Regions from separate parts of the Paraburkholderia dioscoreae genome, predicted to be linked through region 2. Evidence: riboswitches for the same ligand, from Rfam matches in the RefSeq annotation. Region 2 holds a riboswitch; each other region holds the start of a gene.

Region 1 (10,086 bases), on a different replicon from region 2:
TTTATTGGGTCATAACAACGCTGTTTGTCGCCACGCTTATCTTTTTGACCTGCGTCGTCGTGTGCAGATCGCTGCGGAAGAAAACCTCGTAACCCACACCCACTCACTCATACCACCGCGGCGTATAAACCCACTCACCCCCTTCATCCCCATTGCCGAACCGCCGCGTCGTGGACGACCCCACGATCACCATCGTGCGCATATCCACATCGGACGAGCGCAATTCGCCCAGCGTGATCGTCCGCAGCGTGTTGCCGGGCCGGCCAATGTCCCGGCCCAGCACCACCTGCGTCTGCGCACCCCGATATTCCCGCACAATGTCCAGCGCTTTATCCAGTTGCCAGGGGCGCGCGCGCGAAATCGGGTTATAGAACGCCATCACCAGGTCCGCTTCGGCCGCATGCCTAAGGCGCTTTTCGATGATCGCCCAAGGCTTCAGATTGTCGGATAGCGACAGCATGCAGAAATCATGACCCAACGGCGCACCCGCTTGCGCCGCCGTCGCCATCGCCGCCGATACGCCGGGCACGATTTCCAGTTCAACCGCTGCCCAGTCCGTGTTCTGCGATGCCTCTAACACTTCGAGCACCGCCGCCGCCATCGCGAAAACGCCGGGATCGCCTGAGGACACCATCACCACGGCGCGTCCTTCGCTCGCCAGTTCGAACGCGTGCCGCGCGCGCTGCAGTTCCTCGCGATTGTCCGTGCCATGCACGCGCTGGTCGGCGCGCAACGGGCCGGCCATTTTCACGTAGGTGTCGTAGCCGAGGATATCGGTGGCGAGGTTCAGCGCCGTGCGCGCGGCAGGCACCATCAGATCGGCGCTGCCGGGGCCGAGGCCGATCACGGTCAGACGTCCGCGCGCACGGCCGATCGTGTCCGGATCGACGGCGAGCGGTGCCAATGCCAGCGCGACGCCAGCCGTCGCATCGTTATGCAGCGTCTCGTATGGAATGCGCAGCGCGGCATGCAGCAGATCAGCCGGCGGTTCGCCATCTTCGGGACGCGTCGGCGCGAAGCGCAGCGGCACTTTCAGATTCGCGGCGGCTTCGGCAAGCGCCGGATCGGCCATGTGTTCAGAGGAAGCGAGCAATGCCGCGAGCGAAAGCGGCGCGAGGCCATGCGCGTCCAGTGCGTCGCGTACGCGGGCCACAATCTGCGCACCAGCACCAGCACCAGCACCAGCACCAGCACCAGCACCGGCACCGGCACCAGCACCAGCACCAGCACCAGCACCGGCACCGGCACCCGTCACCGCTGCCACCACGCTGCGTGGATGAATCACCAGCTCATCCTCGCGTCCGTCCCACACACGCGGCGTCACGCGAATCGCCAGACGCGCCGACGCGGAGCGCGGCAGTTGCGCGCCGTCGAGCCACGGCGCTTCGCCTTCGACACGCGTGCTTTCGCCAGCCAGCAGATCCGACACGAAGCGTTTGCCTTGCCCGATATCGGCGAGCGTATAACCGTCGGGCGGATTGAGCACGCAGGTGCCGAAACGCAATTCGCCGCTCGTCGTGATGGCGGGCGGCACGGCCAGCATTGCGGCAATCTCTCGCGCCATCACGTTGACACCGGCAAGACCGCCGAGCAGCGGCACGACTGCGCTGCCGTCTTCGGCGACGGCCAGCACCGGCGGCTCGACGCCCTTGTTCGACAACGACGGCGCGACACAGCGAATCACGATGCCCGTCGCGCACAACGCGACGATCGGCGTGCCGCGCGCATACAGCTCCCGCAAATGCGCGCCGAGTTCGCGGTACGGCGCATCGGCCTCAACGCGTCCCTGCAACGCATGCACCTGGCTATCCGCATACAGCGCCTGAATGCGACGCGCCGTCGCCAACGCGCCCGCGCCAAGAATTACGATCGCGGGCGCGGTCATCCTTGCCATTTTTGCCCCGGCACGACAAGCAACGAAAAATACGGCGACGCCATCGGATCCACATCAGCGAGCGGCACGATGCGCTGATTGCCCATCGTCGCGCGTTCGACATAGAGCGCGCGGTCCGCGAGGCCGAGCTCGCCCAGCACGCGCCGCACCTTGTCGAAGTTGCGGCCGAGCTTCATCACGACGGCGGCGTCGGCATCGGCCAGGCGCCGGCGCAATTCGTCTTCGGGCAGGACGCCCGAGAGCACCGACAAACTCTGATTGCGATACACGAGCGGCGAACCGAGCACCGCGGCGCCGCCGAGCATCGCGCACACGCCGGGCACGACTTCGCTCTCGTAGCGCGCCGCAAGCCGGTCGTGCAGATACATGTACGAACCGTAGAAGAACGGATCGCCTTCGCAGATCACGGCGACGTCGCGGCCCGCGTCGAGGTGAGCGGCGACGACTTCCGCCGCAGTGTCGTAGAAATCGGCGATGATCGCTTCGTATGAAAGCGGCGGTTCGAGCGCTTCAGTGGTGACGGGATAGACGAGCGGCAGATGCTGCTGCGCGTCGTGCAAATGCGCCTCGATAATGCTGAACGCGTTGCCTTTCTTGCCCTTCGCGACGAAGTACGCGACGACCGCTGCCGACTTCAGCAAACGCAGCGCTTTCAGCGTGATGAGTTCCGGATCGCCGGGGCCGACGCCGAGTCCGAACAAACGTCCTTGCGCCGTCATTTATTCGACCTCCGTTGCGAGCGCGTTCACGGCGGCCGCCGCCATCGCGCTGCCGCCGCGCCGGCCATGTACCACCACGTAGGGCACGCCGCGGCTATCTTCGGCAAGCATGGCTTTCGATTCGGCGGCGCCGACAAAGCCCACGGGAAAGCCGAGTATCAACGCCGGCTTGGGCGCACCGGCGTCCAGCATATCGAGGAGATGAAACAGTGCGGTCGGCGCATTGCCGATCACGACGACGCTGCCCGCCAGATGCGGCCGCCACAATTCGAGCGCGGCCGCGGAGCGCGTATTGCCGAGTTCGCGCGCGAGCGACGGCACGTCCCGATGCGCGAGCGTGCAGATGACTTCGTTGTTCGCCGGCAGCCGGGCACGCGTGATGCCCTGCGCGACCATGCCGGCATCGCATAGGATCGGCGCACCTTGCGCGAGCGCCGAGCGGCCGGCCGCGCCCGCGCCTTCGGAGAACCGCAGAGCGTCGATCACATCGACCATGCCGCACGCGTGGATCACGCGCACCGCGAGTTTTTCGAGGTCGGGGGGAATGCGCGACAGGTCGGCTTCCGCGCGGATCGTCGCGAAAGATTGGCGATAGATCTCCTGACCGTCGCGAATGTAATCAAGCATTGGTGTTACTCCGGGCCAGGCGGTCGAGCATGTCGGCAGCCTGGTCGATCGTCAGTTGGCGCGCGACGCATTGGCCGAAACCGGGCCGGCCGTCGTGTCGATCGCGTCGATAAAGGTCGTAAAGGCCGGGCGCCGCGGCCAGCAGCGTGTACGGCGCGCAATGCGCGGCGGCGCACGAGCGCGCGCAGCCGCTCAGATGCACGTCGACGCCGGCCGGCAGGCGTCGGGCGAGGCGCAGCGCGTCGGTCTTGGTGTCGGCGAGGCTTTTCGCGCAGCCGCTCGATCCCGCGCACGCGATCAGACGGGTGATGGCTTGCGCGGAATCGCAGGCGAGATCGAGCGCGTTCAGGCTGGACAGCACAGGCGGGACGGCGTGCGTTGCGATATCGGGCAGCAGCACGCTTTGCCACGGTGTGACGCGCAGCGTGCCGTCGCCGTGCTGCTGCGAAAGCGCGGCGAGGGCGTGCAGGGTGTCGGCGTCGAGGCGGCCTGAAGCGGGTTGGCCGCCTACGTGCCAGGTTCCCGGTTGACGTTGAGCGTGAGCGCCGAGGCGCAGGCCGGCGTCGGCTGGCGTGCTGCGATGCCAGTTGGCTGGCGACACGTTTCGCGTCAGCGGGAAATCGACATACTGTTGAGCGTGATGCAATAGGGTGTCGGCGGAATGCAGGGTTAGCAGATGACGCATGCGTGTGGCGTCCGCTGCGGCGAGGTCGAGGAACGTGAGCAGCAGTGCGCGTACCAGAGCCGGAGCTTGCGAGGGGAGTATCGCGGCTAACGGGCCTGTGCCGTTTGCGTGGGACTCTGCCGTCGTGATGCACTCGCTTTGCGTTGGCGAGCCGGCAAACGCAGCCGCACTCGCACTCGCAGGCGGACAACCTGCCAGGCCGAATACGAAGCGCACGCCGTCCGCTTCTCGCGACGCCGCCAGCCAGAGATCGTGCGGATGATCTACTCTCGCGAGCCGTTCGCCACCGTCCAGCAGCAGTGCGAATTTCGGCGATAGCGCCGCGAAACGCGCTTCGCTTTGCAGCATCGCGAGTAGAGCGGCGCACAGCGGGCGGGTGTCGAGCAGGGCGGATGGATCGCGTCCGGCGGCGGGGCTGATCATCACGTTGCGCACGTCGTCGGCTGCGATCGACGTCGGCCCGAGACCGGCACCGACGAGCGCCGCGATCAACGCCGCTTCCTCGCCACGCTTCACCCCGCGCACCTGCACATTCGCACGATTGGTCAGCTCGATCACCCCGGCCGCATGCCGTGCGCTGGCCTCGGCGATTGCCCGCGCCTGCGCCGTGCTCAACTCACCGCCGGGCAGTTTGATGCGGCAAATCCCGCCGTCGCGCGCGGCGACGATGCGCAGCAGCCCCGGACACGCCGAAGGCCGCGGCGTTGGGGCCGCGTCGGACAAAACGGTGGAGGGCGTTGCTTGATTCAAGACGGACACCGGTTTAGCGTCGCGCGACGGCCCGAGCATGCCGTGAGGCGGGCATGGCTGCGGCATCGGTACACCCCGCCCGATGTAGGCTGGCACGAACAGTCTCGCCGGCAGGTCTCCTGGCTGGCAGGTCATGGTCCGCTGCGGCCTTCCCGGTCGAACCAGTGGCGTGAAGCGCAGGCGGACTCGCTGCATACAGTTGCGGGGGCAGCCACAGTGGCACTGTGTTCCCTCTTCGGCCCCGAAGGGCACCGGCGGCTGTATTATGCCTTTTTTCGAACAGCACAACGAGGCTGGGCGCTTTGATCGGCGCGGCACAGCGCATTATTTGAAGACACAGAATGAGGATGGATGCATGCCGGCCTGGCTGACGGTGGTGGGCATTGGCGACGACGGCTTCGCCGGCTTGGGGCGGCGCGCGCGGCGTGCTTTGCTGGAAGCATCGGTGGTGTACGGTGGCGAACGCCATCTGGCGATGTTGCCCGCGCGGCTCGCCGCGCGCCGTGCCGCGTGGCCGCGTCCGTTCGATCTTGCGCCTTTGCTGGCCGAGCGCAACGGCGCGGTGTGCGTGCTGGCGAGCGGCGACCCGATGCTGTTCGGCGTGGGCGCGACGCTCGCGCGGCAATTGCCGGCGGGAGAGTTGCGGGTGCTGCCCGCGCCGTCGTCGTTGTCGCTGGCGGCCGCGCGCCTCGGCTGGCCGTTGCAGGACGTCGCGACGGTGTCGCTGGTGGGCCGCCCGTTGCCCACGCTGAACGCGCATCTGCACGACGGCGCGCGCGTGTTCGTGTTGAGCGCGGACGGGCACACGCCCGCGGCGCTCGCGGAATTGCTGAACGCACGCGGATTCGGAGCGACCCGCATGAGCGTGCTGGAACATCTGGGCGGCGAGTTGGAGCGGCGCATCGACGGCCGCGCGGATCAGTGGTCGGCGGGTGAGGTGGCCGCGCTGAATCTGGTCGCCCTCGATTGCCGCGCCACCGAAGGCGCGCCACGTTTGCCGCTGACCTGCGGTTTGCCCGACGACGCCTTTCGCCACGACGGCCAACTGACCAAACGCGATGTGCGCGCGATCACGCTTGCGCGCCTCGCGCCGGCGCCCGGCGAACTGCTGTGGGACGTGGGCGCGGGCAGCGGCTCGATCGGCATCGAGTGGATGCGCGCGCATCCGACTTGCCGCGCGATCGCTATTGAAGGACACGCCGAGCGTCAGCGTTTCATCGAACACAATCGCGATGCGTTGGGTGTGCCGGGTCTGCAACTGGTCGCGGGCCGCGCGCCGGCTGCGCTGCAGGGGTTGCCGGTGCCGGATGCGGTGTTCATCGGCGGCGGCGCGACGGTGCCGGGCGTGCTGGAGGTGTGCTGGGCAAGTCTGCGCGAGGGCGGGCGACTGGTTGCCAACGCGGTCACGCTGCAAGGCGAAGCGGCGCTGGCCGCATGGCGCGAGCGGCACGGCGGTACGTTGACGCGGATCGCGCTCGCCGATGCACAACCGCTCGGCGGTTTCGACACGTGGCGGCAGGCGTTGCCGATCACGCTGCTGGATGTGACGAAGCCGGCCGAAGACTCGGCCGCGCATGTTGCTGGAGCCCTTGACGGCACGAACGGCACGAGTGTCACGGCTGCCGCGCGTGTCACGAACCCCGCCGTTGCCGACTCACCGCACGAACCCTGATGCGCGAAGAAACGCCCGAACAACCCGCGCCGCTGCGTAGCGGCTACACGACCGGCAGTTGCGCCACCGCGACGTCGTTGGCGGCGGCGCGTCTGTTGCTCACGGGGGTGGCCAGCGAAGTCGCGGAGATCGTGTTGCCCAAGGGCCAGCATGTGCCGATGCGCCTGGTCTTCTGCCGCCTGGTCGACAACGACAACGGCAGCAATAGCAGCGCCGAAGCCGGCACCATCAAGGACGCCGGCGACGATCCCGACGTCACGCACGGCGCGGTGGTATTCGCCCGCGTGCGCCTCGTCGCCGTGCCGGGTGTGACGTTTCGCGCGGGGCCGGGCGTCGGCACGGTGACACGCGCGGGACTCACGCTGCCGGTTGGCGAACCGGCGATCAACCCGGTACCGCGCCGAATGATGACCGAACACCTCGCCGAACTCGCGGCCGAGCATGCGTATGGCGGCGGATTCGAAGTGACGATCGGCGTGGAAGGCGGCGAAGCGCTCGCGCTGAAAACCATGAACCCGCGCCTCGGCATTCTCGGCGGCCTGTCGATTCTCGGCACCACCGGCATCGTGCGGCCGTTCTCGTGCTCGGCGTATATCGCGTCGATCCATCAGGGTATCGACGTCGCGCGCGCGAACGGCTACACGCATCTGGCCGCCTGCACCGGCAACGCCAGTGAAGACGCAATGCGTGCGCATTACGGCCTGCCGGATATCGCGCTGATCGAAATGGGCGACTTCGTCGGTGCGGTGCTCAAGCATATGAAGCGCGCGCCGGTCGAGCGTCTGAGCATATGCGGCGGCTTCGGCAAACTCAGCAAGCTGGCGGCGGGGCATCTCGACCTGCACAGCCGCAATTCGAGCATCGATCTCGAACAGCTCGCGCAATGGGCGGCCGGATACGGCGCCGACACCGCGCTTCAGGCGGCGATCCGCGCGGCCAATACGAGTCAGCAGGCGGTTGCGTTGGCGCGTGCGCAACAGGTGCCCCTCGGCGATATCGTCTGCCGGCATGCGCTGGCGGTGGCGCGCGCTATCGTGCCGCCACAGGTGAACGTGGAAATGTTCGCGATCGACCGCCAAGGCTTGCTGATCGGAGCCGCGCAATGAAAATGAAGCGGATTCTGCTGCTCGGCGGCACCGGCGACGCATTGCGGATTGCGCGGCAGCTCGGCGCTGAGCACGTGTACAGTCTCGCCGGCCTCGGCAAGGTGCCGGACGATCTGGCGTGCTCGGTGCGCGTGGGGGGCTTTGGCGGCAGCGAGGGCATGGCGCGCTACATCGAAGGAGAAGACATTGGACTCGTGCTCGATGCGACGCATCCGTATGCCGCGCAAATCAGCGCGAATGCGGCGCAAGCGAGCCGCGCGGCGCGTGTGCCGTATTGGGCGCTGCGCCGCCCGGCCTGGCAGCCGCAAGACGGCGACGATTGGCGCATGGTCGGCGACTGGACCGAGCTCACGGATGCGCTTGCGCCGTTCAGAAAGCCGCTTTTCACGCTCGGCCGCGAACCGCTCGCGCATCTCGACGAGATTCCGCCGCATCAGTTCTGGACCGTGCGTTGTCTCGATGCACACGAAGACACGCCGCGTGCACGGATTCTCGCGGCGCGCGGGCCGTTCACGCTCGAAGGCGAGCGCGCGCTGTTCGCCTTGCAAGCCTTCGACGTGGTGGTCAGTAAAAACAGCGGCGGCAACGCGACCGAAGCAAAACTCGAAGTCGCGCGTGAACGCGGTTTGCCGGTCGTGATGCTGCGCCGTCCTGAGCTGCCGGCGGCAGATCGGGAATTTGAACGTGTCGCCGACCTGCTCGAAGCGCTGCAAGCGGCAGATTGAGCGTGCGCCCGAATCGCGTGCGCGTGCTACGCCGTCCCAACGAATCATGGAGTATTAAATGACGGTGTTTTTTATCGGCGCCGGTCCTGGCGATCCGGAACTGATCACGGTGAAAGGGCAGCGCCTCGTGCGCAGTTGCCCGGTGATCCTGTACGCGGGTTCCCTCGTGCCGGCCGCGGTGCTCGAAGGTCATGCGGCCGCGCAAGTGGTGAATACCGCCGAGCTCGATCTCGATCAGATCATCGCGTTGCTCGAGGCCGCGCACGTCAAAGGGCAGGACGTGGCGCGCGTGCATTCCGGCGATCCGTCCTTGTATGGCGCGATCGGCGAACAGATCCGCAGACTGCGCGAGCTGAAGATTCCCTACGAGATCGTGCCGGGCGTTACCGCCACTGCGGCCTGCGCGGCGGCGCTGGGTTGCGAGCTCACGCTGCCCGATATCTCGCAGACGCTGATTCTCACGCGCTTCGCGAGCAAGACCAGCATGCCCGAAGGCGAACAGCTCGCCGACCTCGCGCGTCATCGCGCGACGATGGCGATTCACCTCGGCGTGCGGCATCTTGCGCGCATTGTCGATGAATTGCGGCCGCATTACGGCGGCGTCTGTCCGATCGCGGTGATCTATCGCGCGAGCTGGCCGGACGAGGAGAAGATTACCGGCACGCTCGACGATATCGTCAGCAAGGTGCAGTCCAGTTCCATCGAGCGGACCGCGCTGATTCTGGTCGGGCAGGTGCTCGCCGCCGAAGGTTTCGCGGATTCGACGCTGTACGCGAAAGACTGAACCTGCACGCGGCGCAAAGCCCATGCGCGTGGCGCCACGCCGACGCCACGCCAACGCCACGCCACGCGCAAATGGATTTTCAACGCCGGCTCAATGGCCCATCACATCACGCAGTCACTTCAGCCGGCTGCCTCGCCGCCAGCTTCGCGCGCAATGCTCTCGCGGCCCGCACCATGTTCGCGAGCGCTGCCTCCGTTTCCGGCCAGCCGCGCGTCTTCAACCCGCAATCCGGATTGACCCACAGGCGCTCGGCCGGAATCACTTCGCACGCGCGTTCCAGCAGACGTTGCATCGCGTCCGCGTCCGGCACGCGCGGCGAGTGGATATCGTAGACACCCGGGCCGATTTCGTTCGGATACGCGAAGGCGCCGAAGCCGTCGAGCAGTTCCATCGCCGAGCGCGAGGTCTCGATGGTGATCACGTCGGCATCCATCGCAGCGATCGACGGCAGAATGTCGTTGAACTCCGAATAACACATGTGCGTATGAATCTGCGTTTGATCGGCGACGCCCGCTGCCGAAATGCGGAACGCGCGCGTGGCCCATTCCAGATACGCGGGCCAGTCCGCGCGACGCAGCGGCAAGCCTTCGCGGAAAGCCGGTTCGTCGATCTGGATGATGCGAATGCCGGCCTTTTCCAGATCCACGACCTCGTCGCGGATCGCGAGCGCGAGTTGCAGCGCGGTGGTGGCGCGCGGCTGGTCGTCGCGCACGAACGACCATTGCAGCATCGTCACCGGCCCGGTCAGCATGCCTTTCATCAGACGCTGCGTGAGCGATTGCGCGTAACGCGTGGTCTCGACCGTCATCGGTTCGGGACGGTAGACATCGCCGTAGATGATCGGCGGTTTTACGCAACGCGAGCCGTAGCTCTGCACCCAGCCGTTTTCCGTGAACGCATAGCCCCACAACTGTTCGCCGAAATATTCGACCATGTCGTTGCGTTCGGCTTCGCCATGCACCAGCACGTCGAGCCCCAGCTCTTCCTGTTTGCGCACGGCGATTTCGATCTCGGCGCGCATGCGCTGCAGATAGTCGAGCGCGCGCAGTTCGCCACGTTTGTAGGCGGCGCGCGCCTGGCGGATCGCCGCCGTTTGCGGGAACGAACCGATCGTGGTGGTCGGC
Region 2 (10,086 bases):
CATCAACGCGACGCACGCGTTTGCCGCCATCTCCGTCACCGACGACACCGGCGCAACCGTCACCCTGCCCGCTCCCGCGCAACGTGTAATCAGCCTCGCGCCGCACGTCACCGAATTGCTGTATGCGGCGGGCGGCGGCGCGAAGCTGATCGGCGCAGTGTCCTATAGCGACTACCCGCCGGAGGCAAAAAAATTGCCACGCGTCGGCGACAACAAGTCGCTCGATCTCGAGCGACTTGTTGCGCTGAAGCCCGATCTGATCGTGGTGTGGCGGCATGGCAATGCGCAGCGTCAGCTCGACCGCCTGCGCGAGATGCACATTCCGCTCTTCTTCAGCGAGCCGCATCATCTCGACGACGTGGCCGCGTCGCTGACGAAGCTCGGACAATTGCTCGGCACGTCGCCGGCGGCGGATGCGGCAGCGGCCGCGTACCGCCAGGACATCGCGGCGCTGCGCAGCCGGTATGCGGGCCGGGCGCCCGTCAGCGTGTTCTATCAGGTGTGGGATCAACCGTTGATGACGCTCAACGGCGAGCATATGGTCAGCGACGTGATCGCGTTGTGCGGCGGCCGCAACGTGTTCGCAAAACTCGCACCGCTGGTGCCGACCGTCTCGACCGAAGCGGTGCTCGCGGCGAATCCGGAAGCGATCGTCACGGCGGCGCCGGGCGCGACCGAACCGGACACTACCTTGCCGCAACTCGGCGCATGGCGAGCGTGGCCGAGCCTCACCGCGGTGGCGAACCACAACCTCTTTGCGATCGACGGCGATCTGATCAACCGGCCGGCGCCGCGCATCGCGCAGGGCGCGAAACAGATGTGCGAAGACCTCGACATAGCGCGCTCACGCAGAAAGTCAGGCGCGCAATGAGGCAAGGGCGATCGGCGCCCTGCCCGTCTTACGCATTCCACCGCACCAGCGACCACTGCTGCGTTTCATCGTTCCTGCGCAACCATACGATGCCGCTCATGTCGAGCGACCAGCGCAGACAGCGTTCGAGCGGCACGTCCAGCACGATCGATGCAATGGCCCGCATCACGCCCGCGTGCGTGACCACATAGGCCGGCGACAACTCGCGCGTCAGTGCGAACGCATCGAGCCATGCACGCACCCGCGCGACGAACTGCGCCACGCTTTCGCCGCCATGCGCACGCGCATGTTCGAAATTGACCGCCCAGTCGTCGAGCAGTTCGCGATCGATCGCGTCCCAGCGTTGCGTTTCCCAATCGCCGAAGTTCATTTCCATCAGACGATCGTCGTGACTGATCACACAGCCGAAGTCGTTCGCCATCTCGGCAGCCAGCGCCGAGCAGCGCTTCAACGGGCTCGACATCAGCACGCGTGGCGCGGGCATCTGCAAAGTCGCGAGCTTCAAGGCGAGCGCCGCCGACGACACCTCGGCGTTTTCGGCAAGCGCCACGTCACTGTGGCCGTAACACACGCCCGCATCGAGCGCGACCGCGGGATGACGAATCAGGACGATATCCATATGAGCCCCACCAGGTAGATGCTCAACTCAAAAATCTGCTGTGCGAAGCCGAGGCAGTCGCCGGTATAACCGCCGATGCGCCTGACGAAATAACGGCCCATTGCCACGCGAAGTACGACCAGTACCGCAAGCGCCGAGCCCGCAAAGCGCCAGTCAGGCGCATCGAGCCAGTTCGGCCAGAGCAGCCACGGCAAACCGGATATCGCGGCGCAGACGAACGCGCCGCCGCTCAGGCGCTGCGCCACCGGTTTGGCCTTGCCTTCGGCGCGCACGTAGTCGAGCGTAGCCAGATAGCTGATCGCGCACGTTCGGCTCGCCGCGTGCGCGGCAATCATCAGACTTGCGGCGCGCATCGGCGGCATGGCGGCGAGCGTTTGCCATTTCAATGCGAGCGCCACCACGAGCGCGATGGCGCCGAAAGCGCCGATGCGCGAGTCATGCATGATTCGCAATACATCTTCGCGCGTATAGGCGCCACCGAACGCATCGACGCAATCTGCGAGACCGTCTTCATGGAATGCGCCGGTCACGAGCAGCGACGCGGCCATCGAGAGCAGCACCGCCACGCCCGCCGGAAACACGCGCAACGCGGCCAGATAGACCAGCGCGCTCAATCCGCCGATCAATACGCCGACCAGCGGAAAATAACGCGCCGCCGCATTCAGATAATGCGGTTCATAGCCGACCCAGCGCGGCACGGGCACGCGCGTGAAATAACCGAGCGCCGTGAAAAAATAGCGCAGTTCCGCGAGCGGATTCATGAGCGGGCCGGGAGCGTGTTTCCGTATGAACGATCACGCATCGCGATTCGCGACGCCGGCCGATTCGAAGCTCGCCATCTCGTTGACGAACGCCACCGCCGCGCGCAGCAAAGGCACTGCGAGCGCCGCGCCGGTGCCTTCACCGAGCCGCATATCGAGCGAGAGCAATGGCAGCGCGCCGAAATGATCGAGCATGCGGCGATGCCCCGCTTCGTTCGACGCATGCGCGAACACGCAATATTCGCGCACGCTCGGTGCGAAGGCGTCGGCGATCAACAAGGCCGAGCTCGCGATGAAACCGTCGACCAGTATCGTCATGCGTGCTTCGGCGGCCGCGAGATAGGCGCCCGCCATCATTGCGATCTCGAAGCCGCCGAAGGTGGCGAGCACGTCGAGCGGATCAGTGGACACCGGGTGATGCGCGAGCGCCGACGCCAGCACGTCGCGCTTCCTCGCGAGCCCCGCGTTATCCAGACCCGTGCCGCGGCCGACGCATTCGTCGATCGGCACGCCGCACAAGCGGCTCATCAGACAGGCAGCCGCCGAGGTATTCGCAATGCCCATCTCGCCGAAACCGATCACATTGGTGCCGAGCGCCGCGTGATGCCGCACGCGCGCCGCGCCCGCCTGCATCGCGGCAAGGGCCTGGTCGCGGCTCATGGCCGCTTCATGCGCGAAGTTGCGCGTGCCGGCCGCGACCGGAATGTCGACGAGTCCTTCCGCCGAAGGCAGCGGCGTCGCGATGCCCGCGTTGACCACTTCGAGTTCGATGCCCGCGACGCGGCTCAACGCATTGATCGCCGCGCCGCCCGCGAGAAAGTTGGCGACCATTTGCGCGGTCACGGCTTGCGGATAAGGGCTCACGCCCTCCTCGGCCACGCCGTGGTCGCCAGCGAAAACGATCATCGCCGGACGTGTCACGGCGGGATGCGTGGTGCGCTGAATCAGGCCCATCTGGCGCGCGAGCGTTTCGAGCCGGCCGAGACTGCCGGGCGGCTTGGTCTTGGTATCGATGATGTGCTGCAAGTGATCACGCAGCGTTTGATCGAGTGGTTCGACTTCGGGCAATCCGGGCAAGCGTGGCGATGAAGTCATAAGCGTGTCTGAAAGAGAATGTTGAATTGAAGCGATCAGCCTGCCGGCGTGTCTTGGCCGGCGAGCGATTCGTGACGCGCGCGCGGCGCGGGAATCAGCGCCTCGTGTTCGCCGTCGCGAATCAGGATCAAGGGGTAACCGAAGGCCCGGCTCGCGAGCGCGGGCGTCAGCACATCTTGTACCGGTCCGGCATAGGCGCCGCCTGCGCCGTCGAGCAAGAGCGCATGCGTGGCGAAGCGGCGCGCCAGGTTCAGATCGTGGCACGAAAACATCACTGTACGCCGAGGCTCGCGCGTCCAGGCGGCCAGCGCTTCGAGACAGTCGATCTGATGATGCAGATCGAGATGCGATAACGGTTCGTCGAGCAGCAGCAATGGCGCGTCCTGGCATAGCGTCGCCGCCAGCGCCACGCGCTGACGCTCGCCGCCCGAGAGCGAGAGCACATCGCGCGCGGCAAATGCGGCGAGGCCCAGCAAATCCAACGCCGCCTGCGCCGCTTCGCGATCGGCCGCGCGTTCCCAGCCCCAGCCGCTGAGATGCGGAAAGCGATTCAGCATCACGATATCGAACACGCTCGTGCTGAATGCGTCCGGCGCGCTTTGCGGCATCAACGCGCGGCGCTGCGCGAGCGCGAGCGGCGGCCAGTCGGCCACACGCACGCCGTCGAGTTCGACATGGCCCGCCGACGGTTGCAACAGACCCGCCAGCGTGGAGAGCAATGTCGTCTTGCCCGCGCCATTCGGTCCGGCCACGCACCAGATCTCGCCTTCGTAGAACGTATGCGTGAAAGCGCCGAGCAAGGTGCGCGCGCCGGCACGCAAGGTCAGACGTTGCGCGCTGAGGACGGCCTGGGCGGTATCGAAGGTCGGCATCATCGGCGCCTGCGCAATAGCATCCACAGAAACACCGGCACGCCGATGATCGACGTGATCGCGCCGACCGGCAACTGCGCCGGCGCGATCACGGTGCGCGCGACCAGGTCCGCGCCCATCACCGCGACACCGCCGCCGAGCGCGGCGGCCGGCAGCAGCATGCGCTGATCGTTGCCGAACGCGAGCCGCAGCATATGCGGCACAACCAGCCCGACGAAGCCGATGGTGCCCGCCGTCGTCACCGCCGCGGCCGCCGCCAGCGAAGCCACCAGATACACCCGCAAGCGCAACGGCATCACCGCGACGCCCAACGCCTGCGCGGCGGCGTCGCCACGCAGCAGCACGTTCAGACGCGGCGCGGCGGGCATGATCGCGACCAGCACGACAACGAGCGCGGCGAGCGCCGTCCACGGCATCGCGCCGCCGTTGAGGTCGCCCGTCAGCCAGAACAGCATGCCGCGCAGACGGTTGTCGGGCGCGAGGTTGAGCAGCAAGGTGATGAGCGCGCCCCAGCCCGCGGCGATCACCGCGCCGGTCAGCAGCAAACGCGGCGACGTGTCCTGCGGCTCGCCGCGCCACAACTCGCGGCGCGCGAGGCCGAGCACCAGCAGGATCGACACGAAGGCGCCGGCGAAGGCGCTCGCGTCGACGATCCACCAGGCGCAACCGGCGATCATCGCGACGAGCGCGAAGCTCGCCGCGCCGCCCGACACACCCAGCACGTAAGGTTCGGCGAGCGGATTGCGCAACAGCACCTGCAGCAGCGCGCCGGCCAACGCGAGCAACGCGCCGCAAGCAAAGCCGGCCAGCGCGCGCGGCAAACGCAGCGTGCGAACGATCTCGGCCGTCAGATCGGCGGAGCCCGCAGACGGCCCATGCGAGGGCAGCAGCGCCGCGAGCACGCGCAGCGGCGCGAGCGATACGCTGCCCAGCGCGAGCGACGCCATCAGCACCGCCAGCGCGATCACACCGAGCGCGAGCCAGATCGCGGCCGCGCGCTTCGCGCTCATCACGCGCAGCGCTGCAGGTATCGCACCGGAGTGGCGGCTCGCTTGTCGGCTCATGGATCGGCTCGTAGGTAGGCTCATCCGCGCGAACTCAACGACGCGGGTCCGTCACTGCTGCTGCCAACCAACCGTGAGATACGCACCGCGCCGCGGCGAGTTATACGAGTAGGCCGTTTCATAGTCCTTGTTCAACAGATTCTGGATTTGGGCGGCCACGTACCAGGCTCTCGTGATGTTGTAGCGCGCCGACAGATTCACCACGCCATAGCCGCCCAGCTTGCCGCTGCTGTCGTCGCGCGCGCCGCTCACGATCCACTCGCCGCCCACGCGCCACCCGGCGATACTGCGGTTCACCGTCAGCGAGCCGAAACGCCGCGCGCGCCGCACGAGGTCGACGTCGTTGTCGAGATCGACGGGGTTTTGCAGCGTCACCGAGGCGCGCACGTCCGTCTTGCCGACATGCCCGCTCCACGATCCCTCGAGTCCCTGCACCTTCGCATGGCCGACATTCTCGGCTAGATAAATACCGGGCGTCACCTGCTCGTAGTCGATCAGATTCGAATAGCGCGTCTGGAATGCGGTGAGACGCATCACGCCGAGCGCATTCGATGCGTACTGCAGCGCGGCTTCGATCGAATGGCTGCGCTCCGGCTGGATCGACGGATTGCCGCTGAGCGGATAGTACAGATCGTCGAAGCTCGGCGCGCGAAACGAATCCGAGTAGCTTGCGCTCACCTTCCAATGGCCGGTGATGTCGAAGCCGTAGCCGAGATAGTAACTGTTCGCTCCGCCGAAATCGGAATACTGGTCGCGCCGCACGTTGGCCTGAATCTGGCTGCGCCCAAAGCGCCCCGTATAGCCGACGAAGCCCGAATCCACATGCCGGTCGGGCGCCGCGAACGTATCCGAGTCGAGGCTCTGATCGAGATGCTCGTAGCCGACCTGCAACTTCTGCTGCGCGGCCAGCGCGAAATCGTTCTGCCATGTGTACTGGCGATTGTCGGTATCGAAGCGGCCGTTATAGACACCGTTGGTGTTCGACACGCTGCGGTCGTCGCCTTCGGAGACGATGAAGTGCGTCGTCCACCAGTCGGTGAGCTTGCCGTTGGCGAACACCGAGACCTGGCGCACTTTGCTATACAGGTTGTTCAGATCGGTCGGCACGCCGTACGCGTTGTCGTAGCTGTTGTTGCCGTTCGACTGGAAGTAGCTCGCGCCGGCATCCCATCTGTCGTTGAACTTGTGGCGCAGCGAAGCCGAGATGCTTTCGTTCAGATAGCCGTTCGCATTCGGATTGGCGGCGGGCGCCTCACGCGGATTGAGCGACGAGAAGCCGTCGTCCTTCGACCTCGCGAGCGAAATGCTGAAGGTCGTATTGCCGTCTTTATCCAATGCGCCGTTCACGCCCGCCTGCTGCGTCTGCGTGTGATAGCTGCCGTAGCCCAGCGAAAAATTGAAACGCGGCGGATGGTCGCCGCCTTCTTTCGTGAACACCTGGACCACGCCGCCGATCGCACCGGACCCGTACAACGCCGACACGTTGCCGTTCACCACCTCGACGTGATCGATCTGGTCGAGCGGAATCTGTGCGAGTTGCGCCGAACCCAGGCCCACTGAATCGACGCGCACGCCGTCGATCAGCAGCAGCGATTGCGTCGACGACGCGCCGCGCAGGAAGAGGCTCGTCGTCGAACCGGGGCCACCTGTACGCGAGATTTGCGCGCCGGGCGCGAGTTGCAGGAGGCCCGGCAAATCGGTCGCGGTGGTGTCGGCGATATCCTGCTGGTCGAACAATGCGGTCTGCGGGATCGTGTCGGCCAGCGCTTGCGGCCCGCGCTCCGCCGTAACGACCACCGGGGACAACACCGTGGCCGATGAATCCGCAGCAGATGAAGAAGAGGACGAAGAAGCAGCTTGCGCATGCACAACGATCGGCAGGCTCGCGAAGGCAAGCAACACCGCACGAGCGATGGGAGACAGCATGGGACGAGGATCCTGTGGGTAGCGTGCGCGGCCCGCTTCCCCGCAGGCCGATGCGTAACGAGGCGCCAGCGTATTTAACATTTTCGCGCGTGACGTGCCTCTCCCTCTGGCCGGTATCCGGGCTGGCGACATCTCGATCCCGCCTTCCCACGCGTGACGCGCAGTGGCACACTCGCGAGTTGAACTTCCAACGCGCGATCAGGATCGACTTGCATGACGAATGCGGTCGCTTACCGTTGCGGGGGCAGCGCAGGTTGGCGCGTTCTGGCGAATGGCGCGCCCTGCTTCCCGTTTAACTGCGTGCGCCGTCGAAAAGCGCATGCGGGCACCAAGAGTGCGGCCAGTGTAGGAGCGGCCTCGGGGTCCGTCAAGAACGAGGGCACGCGGGCGCGCTGTTCTGACAAGTGCAGGTTATTGTCCGACGCACGAGTACTTTTTCATCGTATGGTCGATAAAAAGCCTGCACAAAGCGATGTTGTTACGTCTCGAAACGAGACAATTGTCGGAACCTGCGACATTCCGCGCTAAAATGCGATGTCTTTAGAGGACGCAGCACATGCTCACCGAACTCGAAACACTTTCACAGAATATCGGCAAGCTGATCGCGATCAGCCAGCGCCACAATGAAGCGCGAGTCGCGCTCGAAGAGCAGCTCGCCCAATCGCGTGCTGACGTCGAAGCTACACGCACGGAACTTGCAATGCTGCGCGAGGAACGCAATGCGCTGCAGGCGGAACGCGACGCGCTGTCGGCGAAGATCGACGACGCCCAGGTGCGCCTGAATGCGATCCTCGAAAAGTTGCCGCGTGCCCGCGCGCACAGCGAGCCGGACAACCAGCTCGATCTGCTCGAACCCGCTCAGCATGAAGTCGCAGCCGGTGCCGAGAGCGACGCGACCCGCCACGGAGAAAATGCATGACCACCAAGCAGATCGAAGTATCGATTCTCGGCGTGCCCTATCGCCTCGCCTGCTCGCCGGAAACGGAAGGCGCGCTGCTTGAAGCGGTTGCACGCGTCGACGCCGAAATGTCGAAGATCCGCAATAGCAGCAACGTGCGCGGTACGGATCGCATTGCTGTCATGGCCGCGCTGTCGCTGGCATCGGAACTGCTTAAGCTGCAATCGAGCGTGAGACACGGAGAAGCATTTCCTGCTGAGGAAATCCGGCGTACAATGCATCAAATGAACGAACAGTTGGGTACTGTGATTCAGCAGTACAGCATGCAGTAAATAGCAGTGTTATAGTGCGGCCGGTCCTGAGATCGGCGGCGGATTCAAACGGAGTGCGTGAGCACAAGGCGTGCAAGATTCTGCAAACGTTTGAGTTCAATCGGTAGTTTTCGTGATTTAGCTTCATCGGTTTAGCTTCCCTGCCTGGTTCGCCAAGGTCATATATTCCTTGAACCAATGCCATGTGCACGGTTGCGGAAATTTGTAGCACGGGTGTGCGCGTCACTCTGTCTGATGTACCCGAAGTGTTGCTAACTGCGACCAATTCTGAACCCCCGGTTCAGGATGCCGGCCTAGCGGCTAAGGCGGGGACCTTATTTAGAACGGCATCGGACTTCGGTTCGGTGCCGTTTTTCTTTGTGCGCTGTTTTTTGTACGCCGATTTCTTCCGCGTCTTCAAACCCTTAACGTTCAATTACGTTCAATTCGATTCATGCGCTACTGGCTAATGAAGTCCGAACCGGACGAAGCAAGCATCGACCATCTCGCCAACGCACCGCATCGCACGTTGCCGTGGACCGGCGTGCGCAACTATCAGGCGCGCAATTTCATGCGCGACATGATGCAGGTCGGCGACGGCGTGCTGTTCTATCACTCGAGCTGTCCCGAGCCCGGCATTGCGGGCATTGCGGAGGTATCGTCCACCGCGTATCCGGACCCCACGCAGTTCGACAAGAAGAGTCCCTACTACGACGCGAAGTCGTCGCAGGAAACGCCGCGCTGGGTGCTCGTCGATGTGGTGTTCAAGAAGAAGATCCCGCTGATTCCGCTCGCCGCGCTGCGCGAGCATGACGAACTCAAGGACATGCGCGTGCTCGCCAAAGGCAACCGCCTGTCGATCACGCCGGTGACCGAAGCCGAATGGCGCTTCATCACCAAACGGCTCGCCTGACGTTGCGTGGGTGATCATGCGCCGTGCGTATTCACGCGGACGCAAACATTAAAGTAACGTCAAACCCGGGAACCAAGCTCAGGTTACAACCGCCTAACGGACTCGCAAACGCCGTGCCATTGCGCGGCGCTCGCTTCAATCGTGCACAAACCCTGTTCAAGCAAGGAGTCCAACAATGACGAAAAACACCGCACGTGCACTCGCTCTCGCTTTCGTATGCGCCGCGCCCGCCGCGCTCGCCCTGACGCCGGCCATGGCCCGCGCGCAAGCCGTCGCGCAATATCAGCCGGCGGGCGTGCTGTCGCTGAACGCGCAGGCCAGCGCGGAAGTCCCGCAAGACGTCGTCGAAATCACGCTGTTCTACGAGCAGGAAGCGAGCGATCCGTCGGCGCTCACGTCAACGCTGAATCAGCGCGCCGATTCGGCGCTGCAAAAAGCCAAGGGTGTGAGCGGCGTGACGGCCCGCACGGGCTCGTTCTCGATCTATCCGTCAACGGACCGTGACGGGCGCATTTCCGCGTGGCGCGGCCGCACGGAGATCGTGCTCGAATCGCACGACTTCGCCGCGGCGTCGAAGCTGGCGGGTCAAATGGCGTCGATCATGCAGGTCGGCAACGTGCAATTCTCGCTCTCGCCTGAAGCGCAACGCGCTGCCGAGCAAAAGCTCACCGGCGAAGCGATCAGGTCGTTCCGCGAGCAGGCCGCATCGTCCGCGCAGGCGTTCGGCTACAGCGGCTATTCGATTCGCGAGGTCAA
Region 3 (10,086 bases), on a different replicon from region 2:
GCAGGTTCGGATCTTCCTGCAGATCGCCGGAGAACATCGCGAGCGTCTGCTGTTTGCGCTCGGCGAGCGCCACCACCTGCTCGATGCCGTAAGGCCAATACGCTTCGCCGCCGAGGTGATCGACCACCACCACACGCGCATGCTGCAAGACGTCTTCGACGTAGAAATCGACCGAGGCCGGTTGCCGCAAATACGTGACGTTCGCGAGCCGCACGCTAGGAAAACCCTCGCCCAGACGCGGAAAAACACTCGCGAGCAGCGACAGCGTGGTATCGGCGGAACTCAGCACCACGATATCGGCGGGCTGCTGATCGATGCGGATCACGCCTTGCGTATCGTCGACAAAACCGCCCGGCGTGGTGCGCAACAGATGCATGAGCGCTTACGCCTGTTGTGTTTCGACGCCCGAAGGCACGCCGAGCGCCGTGTCGAACGCACGCTGCAACGCGGCCTGATCGAGATCCTCGCCAATCAGCACGAAGCGGCTCGGGCCGCTTTCACCGGCCTGCCAGCGTCGATCGAAATAGCTGTCGAAGCGGCGGCCCACGCCCTGAATCACCAGGCGCATCGCCGCGCCCGGCAGCGCCGCGAAACCTTTGACGCGGTAGATCGTGTTCGTTTCGACGAGCCCTTGCAGCGCGGCGATCACCGCCTCGCGCGACGGTGCATTCGCGTGCACGACCACCGAATCGAATTCGTCGTGGTGGTGGTCGGCGTCCTCGGCGGAACCGTGGTGATCGTGGCGCAGGTGGATCGTATCTTCCGAAGCCGCTTCGAGGCCCAGCAACGCGTGCAGATCGAGCTGGCCCATCTGCGCGCGCACGATCTTCACTTGCGGCGGAATTTCTTCCCGGATCGAAAGTTCGACCGCGCTTTGCTGCGCGTCGTCGAGCAAATCCGTTTTGTTCAGAATCACCAGATCGGCGGCGGACAACTGATCCTCGAACAACTCGTGCAACGGCGATTCGTGATCGAGATTCGGATCGGCCTTGCGTTGCGCATCCACGGCAAGCGGATTGTCGGCGAACTGGCCGCTCGCCGCAGCCGGTCCGTCCACCACGGTGACCACGGCGTCCACGGTAAAACTGTTCTTGATCTGCGGCCAGTTGAACGCCTGCACCAGCGGCTTCGGCAACGCGAGACCCGACGTTTCGATCAGCACGTGATCGATCTGATCGCGGCGCTCGACCAGTTTCTCCATCACCGGAAAAAACTCTTCCTGCACGGTGCAGCACAAACACCCGTTTGCCAGTTCATACAACTGGCCTTCGGTTTCGACGCCGTTTTCATCGCAACCGATTCCGCAACCCTTGAGAATTTCCCCGTCGATGCCCAGCTCGCCGAACTCGTTGACGATCACCGCAATGCGCTTGCCGCCCGCATGCTGAAGAATATGCCGCAGCAGCGTGGTCTTGCCGCTGCCGAGAAAGCCTGTGACGATGGTGACGGGGATCTTGCGCATTTGAGTTTGCATCGTGAGGTCCATCCGTAGGAGTTGCACGTGCACGCCGGGCGTTTGTGTGTCTGTCCGCATGAGCCGGGTAAACGGCGCGTAAGTCCAGCGAGCCAGGACGACAACACAACACGGGGACGAACGACGGGTTGCCGCGACAACAAAAACAGAAAGCGGAAGTGAGGTCATGAACGCGCTACCGCATCCCCGCGGTGTTCGTCCTTCGTATCTGGCCGGTATCCGGGCTGGCGAAAGCGCCGCTTCCCCTTCCCGGGCGAGTGATTTCTCGCCCAGTGGTGATATGTCTACGCGGCCTTGCGCGTGGACATCGAAGCCGGCTCCGCGGCGCTAAAGAACTGACCTTAGCACCACATTTCGCTTACCGTTGCGGGGGCAGCACAGGTTGACCCGTTCCATGACAGGCGGGCACCCTGTTTCCCGTTTAACTGCATGCGCACGAGCGCGCATGCGAGCACCAAAGTGCGTGCGAGTGTAGGCCCGCAGCCCGCGGCAGTCAAGAAAACGCCGGCCGCAAGCGCTTATCGGACGGGACGCCATGTGCTATCGTATGCGCGCGTTTGGTGCCCGCACATGCATTCGCGTGTGCAGTTAAACGGGAAACAGGCCGCGCTTCATGCGCTCAACCTGTGCTGTCCCCGCAACGGTAAGCGACCTGCGGCGCAATGTTGAGTTGTCTTGCGCCGCGCATGCGTTTTTTTCGATGCCACTGTCCTGCACATTCCAGCGAATGCGGACGGGAAGGCAAAGCGCATGAGGCCGCCAGCCCGGATACCGGCCAGACGCGGAGGCGGCGAACCTCAGGGCAACATCGCGCCGCCGGCCGCCGGAATCCGCGAGGGACGGATGTGAAGGCGCTGAAGCACGACGTGGTGCGTCCGTATGCGGGTTCCCGGAGGAACCGTTGCGAGCCGCGCATTGCGCCGTGCCTGAATCCGTAGCAGTGCATGCCCCAAAAGTCCGCTCTCCGGTGCTCGTTCGCGCCTGCCCCTGATCCGCTCGTCACTACATGGCGCCCGCCATGCACGTCGCGATGACCCGCGCCTGGCTGATCGGCGCCGGTCCCGGCGACGTCGAACTCATGACGCTCAAGGCCACCCGTGCATTGGCACAAGCCGATGTAGTGCTGGTCGACGATCTGGTGAATCCCGACGTACTCCAGTTCGCGCGCGCCGACGCACGCGTCGTCCATGTCGGCAAACGCGGCGGACATCCGTCCACACCGCAGGAAGGCATCGTCGCGCAATTGCTCGAGCACGTGCGGGCCGGGCGCAGCGTCGCGCGCCTGAAAGGCGGCGATCCGTTCGTGTTCGGCCGGGGCGGCGAAGAACAGCAGGCGCTGCATGCGGCGGGCATCGAGGTGGAAGTCATCAACGGCATTACGGCGGGAATCGCGGCACCTGCGGCAATCGGCATTCCGGTCACGCATCGCGACCACGCGCAAGGCGTGGTGTTCGTCACCGGGCACGGCGCGGGCAGCGCTGAGCCGGACTGGGCCGCGCTGGTGGCCACGCGCATGACACTCGTGATCTACATGGGCATGCGGCGCCTGAGCGAAATCGTCGACGCGTTGCTCGCGGCCGGCATGAGCGCCGAAATGCCGTGCGCGGCGATCGAATCGGCGACCCGTCCCGAGCAACGCCATGTGCTCGCGCGGCTCGGTGAGTTTGCCGGGCGCGTCTCGCGTGCGGGACTCGGCTCGCCGGCGATCGTGGTAATTGGCGGTGTGGCGTCGCTCGCGTTGGCGCGCGACGCTGCGTATGCCAAGACTGCAACGTTGCCGGCGAACGGAGACGTACCATGAAAACGCTGAGCGTAGGCATTGGTTGTCGCTTGCACAGCGCGGCTGGGCAGATCGAAGCAGCGGTGCGCGCCGCGCTCGGCCCGCATTCCTTCGACGAAATCGCCACCGTGGCCTCGATCGATACCAAAGCCCACGAAGCCGGCCTGCTCGAATTCTGCGCTCGCCATGCACTGCCGCTGACATTCTTCAGCAGTGAGCAGATCGCGGCGCTGCCCATAGCGGAGCCGTCAAGCGCGGTGCGCGAGCATCTCGGCGTGGACGGCGTCTGCGAGCCGTGCGCCTTGCTTGCAGCAACGACCAGACGCGGCGAAACCGCCGCTTTTCATGCGCATCGAGCACGGCTTCTCGTGCGCAAAACCGTCCATGCCGGCGTTACCGTGGCGATCGCCTCGAGCGCCGCCCACGCTGAACGCGACCACCCTAACAACGACACTCAGGAACAGAACCTGCCATGAAGACCGATCCCGAATCGCATCAACGCATGACCGAGCGCCGACGCGAGGGCCATGAGAAAAAGCAGGCCAACGCCACGGTCGAAAAAGGTCTGCTGATCGTCAATACCGGCACGGGCAAGGGCAAAACCACCGCCGCGTTCGGCATGGCCGTGCGCGTGCTGGGTCACGGCATGCGCCTCGGCGTCGTGCAGTTCATCAAGGGCGCGCTGCACACGTCAGAGCGCGACTTTCTCGGCGCGATCGCCAACTGCGATTTCGTCACGATGGGCGACGGCTACACCTGGAACACGCAGAACCGCGACGCCGACATCGCGACGGCGCGCAAAGGCTGGGACGAAGCGCGCCGCATGATCGAAAGCGGCGACTACCAGATGGTGATCCTCGACGAACTGAACACGGTGCTCAAGTACGAATATCTGCCGCTCGACGAAGTCCTGTCGGTGCTCACCGCACGCGCGCCAATGCTGCATGTGGTGGTGACCGGCCGTCACGCGCCTGATGCGCTGATCGAAGCCGCCGATCTCGTCACCGAAATGCGCATCGTCAAGCATCCGTATCGCGAGCAGGGCGTGAAAGCGCAGCGCGGCGTGGAGTTCTGACGCATGTCCGCGCCTCCCAAGGGCACGTCCCCCGAAGCGTCTCCCGAGGAGACGTCCCTTGGAGCGTGCCCCGCCCTCTTTATCAGCGCGCCCGCATCCGGCCAGGGCAAGACCACGATCACCGCGGGTCTGGCGCGCTATCACCGGCGGCTGGGGCGACGCGTGCGCGTCTTCAAGACCGGACCGGACTTTCTCGATCCGATGATTCTGGCGCGCGCAAGCGGCGCGCCCGTCTTCTCGCTCGATCTGTGGATGGTGGGCGAAGCCGCCTGCCGCACGCTGCTCGCGCAAGCGGCGGCGCAAGCCGATCTGATCCTGATCGAAGGCGTAATGGGCCTGTTCGACGGCACGCCGAGCAGCGCCGATCTCGCCACCACGTTCGGCGTGCCGGTGCTCGCGGTGATTTCAGCGAAGGCGATGGCGCAGACCTTCGGCGCGGTCGCTTTCGGTCTCGCGCAATTCCGGCCGCAGGTGCCGTTTTACGGCGTGCTCGCCAATCGCGTCGGCTCCACGCGACATGCGCAGATGCTTCAGGAAGCGTTGCCGCCGGGACTGCGCTGGTGCGGGCACATTGCCGCCGGCGACGAAATCGGGTTGCCCGATCGTCACCTGGGCTTGCACCAGGCAGACGAAATCGACGACCTCGACGCGCGTCTCGATCACGTCGCCGACACGCTCGGCGGCACCGCGCTCTGCGAACTGCCGCCGCCGGTCGAATTCGGCATGCCAGCCCGGCAGAGCTTGCCGCGCCTGCTGGAAGGCAAAACGATCGCCATCGCGCGCGACGCCGCGTTCTCGTTCATCTATCCGGCCAACGTCGCGCTGCTGGAATCCCTTGGCGCGCGGATCGGCTACTTCTCGCCGCTCGCCGACGAAGCCCCGCCCGAACACGCCGACGCGCTGTATCTGCCAGGCGGCTACCCCGAACTGCACGCCGCGGCGCTCGCGGCCAACACCCGCAGCGCCGCCGGCATTCGTGCGCACGCGAGCGCCGGCAAGCCGCTCGTCGCCGAATGCGGCGGCATGCTCTATCTGCTCGACCGGCTCACCGACACGCAAGGCGTGAGCACGCCGATGCTCGGCCTGCTGCCCGGCCACGCGACAATGCAAACGCGCTTCACCGCGCTCGGCATGCAGCAGATCGACAGCCGGCACGGGCCGATGACCGGCCACACGTTTCACTACTCGAAGCTGAACACCCCGCTCACGCCGCTTTGTTCGGCCACCCGGCCGCAAAGCGACGCACCCGGCGAGGCCGTCTACCGTGCCGGCTCGATCGTGGCGAGCTATATGCACGCTTATTGGCCCTCCAACCCGGCCTTTGCGGCCGCCCTGTTCCATGGCGAAGCCTTTTGACGAATCGGAGCGCGACGCCGTCTACCGCGCGATTTACGAACGCCGCGACATGCGTCATTTCGTGCGCGATCCGGTCGATCCGGCCGTGCTGCAACGCCTGCTCGGCGCGGCGCATCACGCGCCGAGCGTCGGCTTCATGCAGCCGTGGCGGATCGCGCGGATCACCGACCCCGTTTTGCGCAAGGCCTTGCACGACGCCGTGGAAACCGAACGCCTCGCCACCGCCGACGCGCTCGGCAAACGCCGCGAAGAGTTCATGAAGCTGAAAGTGGAAGGCATGCTGGACTGCGGCGAGCTGCTGGTGATGGCGCTGATGGACGGGCGCGAGCGGCACATATTCGGCCGCCGGACCTTGCCGGAGATGGACCTCGCGTCGGTGGCGTGCGCGATCCAGAACATGTGGCTCGCGGCACGCGCGGAAGGTCTGGGTATGGGCTGGGTGTCGCTATTCGACCTCGACGCGGTGCGCCGGTTGCTGCGCATGCCCGAAGGCGCGCGGCCCGTGGCGATTCTGTGTCTGGGCCATGTCGACCAGTTCTATAGCGAGCCGATGCTGGAAACCGAACGCTGGGCGAGCCGTTTGCCGCTCGCCGACTGCGTATTCGAAAACCGCTGGCCGGAAGCGGACAACGAACCGCGCAACGAGCCCGGATGATGCGCGCGAGTCACGGCTGAAGCGGCTTCACCGACACGACCTTCGGCACGCCACTCGTCTCGTCTGTGCGCAGTTTCACCCGCCAGTCGGGCGGTGCGTCGAAGGGAAATCTGGCCAGCGCGCTTTTGACGAGCGCCGGCATGGCATGCTGCGGATCCGCATCGCGATCGCTGCTGGACGCACTGACTTTATAAACCTCCTGCCCGCTCACGCGCTCGAAAAACCGCAACGTGAGCGCGTGCCGGTAGGCCGGCCCGCCCAACAGCGAGAACGGCGCGTCGGGCGCGCGCCCGCAGTCGCTCGCCATGCAGCCTTTTTCGCCGACGCCGATCGTCGCCGGGCGCGTGTCGTAAGCAATCGAGAGCAGATAACGCGCGGACTGCCCCGTCGTTGCGGCAAAACCCTGCTTTGCAAGCTCATCCGCCAGCAGGCTTTCGAATCGCGGATGCTCCGCGCTGGCCTCCTGCGACGGCATGCGCGCGATCGCGTAGGTCCGTTCGCCTTGCAGCGCGGCGGCGGCATGGGTGGCGTCGGCGGTATGCACGTCGGCACTCAGGCCTGCGCAGCCGGTGAGACTCGCCGCGGCCAGCGCGGCACAGATCAGGATCGCTTTCACCATCTTCTCGCTTCGATAAGGTGCGTGTTCATGCGTCATGTCCGCTCCGTGACGGAGGCGCCCGACTGCGCGTCTTCGAGCACCGGCAGGCGGATCGTAAATGCCGTGCCGCGGCCGGGTTCGCTGGCCACTTCGACATCGCCGCCGTGACGCGTGACGACCGTCTTGACGAACGCCATGCCGAGCCCCGCGCCGCCCACTTCCGGCCGCTCGGTTTCGTGAAAGCGCCGGAAACGCTCGAACAGACCCGCCTGCCGATCCTTCGGAATGCCGTAGCCCTGGTCGCGAATCGTGCACGACACGCGCCTCGTCGCGCCCGGCCCGGCCTTCGGCGTCAGGCTCGCAAGACTGCAGACGATCCGCGTATCCGGCGGACTGTACTTCACCGCGTTGTTCAGAATGTTGACGAGCGCGCGCGTCATCAGCGAACGGTCGGCGTAGATCCAGTGACCGTCGTCGGCAGCGTCGGCGGTTGCCGTTTCCGTGTGCAGCGTGATGCGCTTGGCGTGCGCCTGCGGCCAGACTTCGTCGCTGGCGTCGATCAGCAACTCGGTCAGACTCACCGGTTCCAGCATATAGGTTTGCGATTCGGCACGCGCCAGTTGCACGAAGTCGTCGGCCAGCGTGAGGGCACGCTGCGCGTAGCGTTCGATGCGCTCCAGCAAGGCGCGCGCGAGCACCGGCTCGCTGCGGGCGCGCTCGATCTCCACCAGCGCCAGAATCGACGCCTGCGGCGAGCGCATGTCGTGCGACAGGAGCCGCAGCGCGTCTTCCCGCTGACGCTCGGCCGCATGCAGGGCCGACACGTCGACGAGGCCCGCGATCCAGCCGGTGGTCTCGCCCTGCTCGTTGGTGCAGTTCGCGTAGCGCAGCAAATGGTCGCGCTCGCGGGCGTCGCGCACCTCGACGCCGTGCGCCATCAACGCGGCGAATTCGCGGCGCGCCGGATCGAGCGGCGCCGGCCAGTGCGCGCGGGCGAGCAGATTGTTTTCGGCGTCCGACGCCGCGTCGCTGTCGATCGTCTTCACGAGCGTCAGGCCGCCCAGCACGGCCTGCATCGGACGGCCTTCGAGCGGCGCGCCGAGGTGCGCGAAATGCGCCTTGGCGGCGTGGTTCGCGATCAGCACGACGCCGCGCACGTCGCTAACGAGGATCGGCTCCGGCATGCTGTCGAGGCTGTCCCACACGAAACGCTTCATGTCCTGCACGCGCTGCGCGGCCTGCGCCATCAGCGCCATGTGCTGCTCCAGCACGTCGCCGCCGAACTCGCGGCGGCGCTGCGGCGTTTCCGGCAGCAGGTGGGGTTCGTCGGCGAGACGTTGCAGTTCTTCGCGCAGATACGCCATTGTCATTTCCAGGCGCCGCCAGTTCCAGATCGGATAAACCGCCACCACGCCGACGATCGCCGGCACCGGCGACATCCAGAGCCGCGCACCGTAGAGCAAGACGGCGCTGCCGGACGCCGCAAGCAGGCACAGCGCGCCGGTCAGCAGCAGCGAACGGCGCGGCGACAACACCAGAAAACCGGCCAGCAGCGCGGCAAGCGGCAGCAGCGACACCGCGAACAGCGCCCACCGCGCGGCCGGCTCGATCTCGCGGCCGGTAAGCAGCGTGTCGAGCACGTTTGCATGGATATACACGCCGGGCAGCGGCCCGAGTTCGCCGGACACCGGCGTCGCAAAGCGGTCGTACAAACCGGACGCGGTCACGCCGATCAGCACGATGCGGCCGCGCAACTGGTCCGGCGTCACGTCGCCGGCGAGCACGCTGGCGAAACTCAGCTTCGGGTAGCTCTGCGCATTCCGGCCGAATGGGATCAGGAAGCGGCTTTCGCCGCCGTCGTCGGGCGCGGCCACGGTCGTGGTCGTGGTCGAAGCATGGCGGGGCTGCCCGCCATTCAGGTGCAGCGCGCCATGCTCGACCGCCTGGGCGACCGGCACCATCAATTGCGGCCAGCGTGAATCGGCGTCGCCCTCGTATTGCGCGACGCTGCGCACAATGCCGTCGCTGTCGACTTCGAGATTGATATGGCCCAGCCCCGCCGCCGCTTGCGCGAACGGCGCCACCGGCTCGACCACGGCCCGGCGCCCGCCGCTGTCAGGCGCGGTGAGCAGCACCGGCAGATAGGTCGGACTCAGCGCGATAGCGCGGGCCAGCTCGGCGTCCTGCGGATTGGCCTCGGTGAACAGCACGTCGTAGATCACCGCGGCGGGCTTCGCTTTCGCGATCTGTTCGAGCAGCTTCGCGTGGACACTGCGCGGCCACGGCCAGCGGCCAAGTTGCGCGATGCTCGCGTTGTCGATTTCGAGCACGACGATGTCGCGCAGCAAAGGCTGTGCGTGCAGGCTCAGAAAGCGGTCGTAGACCAGATGATCGACGCTCGCGCTCAGGCGGCCGAGCGAACTGAGCAGAATCACCACGATGCCGAGACAGCCGATGCCCACCCATTCGATCAGGAAGCGGCGGCCGGCGCGCCGTCCGAGACGGGCGCGCGGGTCGAGGCTCAGGCGCGTAGAGGTGGTCGGCAAAGCTTTGCTTGGTTCAGGGCCAGGAAGCGGGCTGATGAATCGCTCAGCCCTGTGAATCTACCAGCGTCAGCGCGCAAGCGTAAACGAGCGCACCGCGCTGCTCTTCTCGTAGAAGCGGCCGTTCTCGAACTGCTCGGCGACGATCGTCCAGTAATAAACGCCGGCCGGCAGATCGCTCACCACCAGTTGGCCGCCCGACAGATCGGTGCGGTCCACGAGCGGATGGCGCAGATCGTCGGTCGTCGCCAGCACGAAACGGAAGCGTGTCTCGACCGTGGCGCGGCTGACAAACCAGCGGAACTCATAGTCGCGGCTGCCGGCCCGCTGGGTGGCCGAAGCGGCCAACCCGAACTGGCGGCGTTCGAACGCATACACCTGCGGCAATCCTTCGAGCCCGTTGCTGTCGATCGCGGCGATTCGCACGAAATAGGTGCCGTCGGCCAGGTCGCCGAAATCCGCATGCGGCGCGCTCACGCGCAGCTCGCGGATCAGATCGAGCTGGTCGGCGTCGCGCGCGATCTGCACACGGTAGGCCATGGCGTGTTCGGACGGAACGAGGTCGAACGCGACCGTCTTGCCGTCCTGCACTTTAGCCGGCTGCG

Evidence for each region. Region 2 has a riboswitch for cobalamin ahead of PDMSB3_RS04115 (TonB-dependent receptor domain-containing protein). Riboswitches for the same ligand answer to the same signal wherever they lie in the genome.
Region 1: another riboswitch for cobalamin. It lies ahead of cobG (precorrin-3B synthase); the one in region 2 lies ahead of PDMSB3_RS04115 (TonB-dependent receptor domain-containing protein).
Region 3: another riboswitch for cobalamin. It lies ahead of cobW (cobalamin biosynthesis protein CobW); the one in region 2 lies ahead of PDMSB3_RS04115 (TonB-dependent receptor domain-containing protein).

What each region holds. Positions count from the first base shown of each region.
Region 1 covers NZ_LR699554.1:1,913,922-1,924,007, reverse strand. Annotated here, with positions in the region: gene PDMSB3_RS28830 (hypothetical protein) at 1-92, shown strand, start outside; gene cobJ (precorrin-3B C(17)-methyltransferase) at 104-1,885, opposite strand; gene PDMSB3_RS28820 (precorrin-2 C(20)-methyltransferase) at 1,882-2,613, opposite strand; gene PDMSB3_RS28815 (precorrin-8X methylmutase) at 2,614-3,240, opposite strand; gene cobG (precorrin-3B synthase) at 3,233-4,714, opposite strand; cobalamin riboswitch at 4,768-4,946, opposite strand; gene PDMSB3_RS28805 (bifunctional cobalt-precorrin-7 (C(5))-methyltransferase/cobalt-precorrin-6B (C(15))-methyltransferase) at 5,031-6,347, shown strand; gene PDMSB3_RS28800 (cobalt-precorrin-5B (C(1))-methyltransferase) at 6,347-7,453, shown strand; gene PDMSB3_RS28795 (cobalt-precorrin-6A reductase) at 7,456-8,178, shown strand; gene cobM (precorrin-4 C(11)-methyltransferase) at 8,237-8,962, shown strand; gene metE (5-methyltetrahydropteroyltriglutamate--homocysteine S-methyltransferase) at 9,069-10,086, opposite strand, start outside.
Region 2 covers NZ_LR699553.1:906,136-916,221, reverse strand. Annotated here, with positions in the region: gene PDMSB3_RS04145 (cobalamin-binding protein) at 1-871, shown strand, start outside; gene cobC (alpha-ribazole phosphatase) at 900-1,490, opposite strand; gene PDMSB3_RS04135 (adenosylcobinamide-GDP ribazoletransferase) at 1,475-2,251, opposite strand; gene cobT (nicotinate-nucleotide--dimethylbenzimidazole phosphoribosyltransferase) at 2,285-3,346, opposite strand; gene PDMSB3_RS04125 (ABC transporter ATP-binding protein) at 3,382-4,221, opposite strand; gene PDMSB3_RS04120 (FecCD family ABC transporter permease) at 4,218-5,282, opposite strand; gene PDMSB3_RS04115 (TonB-dependent receptor domain-containing protein) at 5,334-7,208, opposite strand; cobalamin riboswitch at 7,299-7,556, opposite strand; gene PDMSB3_RS04110 (ATPase) at 7,765-8,127, shown strand; gene PDMSB3_RS04105 (cell division protein ZapA) at 8,124-8,438, shown strand; RNA gene ssrS (6S RNA) at 8,573-8,754, shown strand; gene PDMSB3_RS04095 (EVE domain-containing protein) at 8,872-9,330, shown strand; gene PDMSB3_RS04090 (SIMPL domain-containing protein) at 9,506-10,086, shown strand, end outside.
Region 3 covers NZ_LR699554.1:1,472,096-1,482,181, reverse strand. Annotated here, with positions in the region: gene cobN (cobaltochelatase subunit CobN) at 1-376, opposite strand, end outside; gene cobW (cobalamin biosynthesis protein CobW) at 383-1,474, opposite strand; cobalamin riboswitch at 1,668-1,948, opposite strand; cobalamin riboswitch at 2,016-2,268, shown strand; gene cobA (uroporphyrinogen-III C-methyltransferase) at 2,505-3,275, shown strand; gene PDMSB3_RS26835 (cobalamin biosynthesis protein) at 3,272-3,730, shown strand; gene cobO (cob(I)yrinic acid a,c-diamide adenosyltransferase) at 3,727-4,329, shown strand; gene PDMSB3_RS26825 (cobyrinate a,c-diamide synthase) at 4,333-5,685, shown strand; gene bluB (5,6-dimethylbenzimidazole synthase) at 5,669-6,340, shown strand; gene PDMSB3_RS26815 (DUF4136 domain-containing protein) at 6,351-6,995, opposite strand; gene PDMSB3_RS26810 (CHASE2 domain-containing protein) at 6,992-9,484, opposite strand; gene PDMSB3_RS26805 (FecR domain-containing protein) at 9,551-10,086, opposite strand, start outside.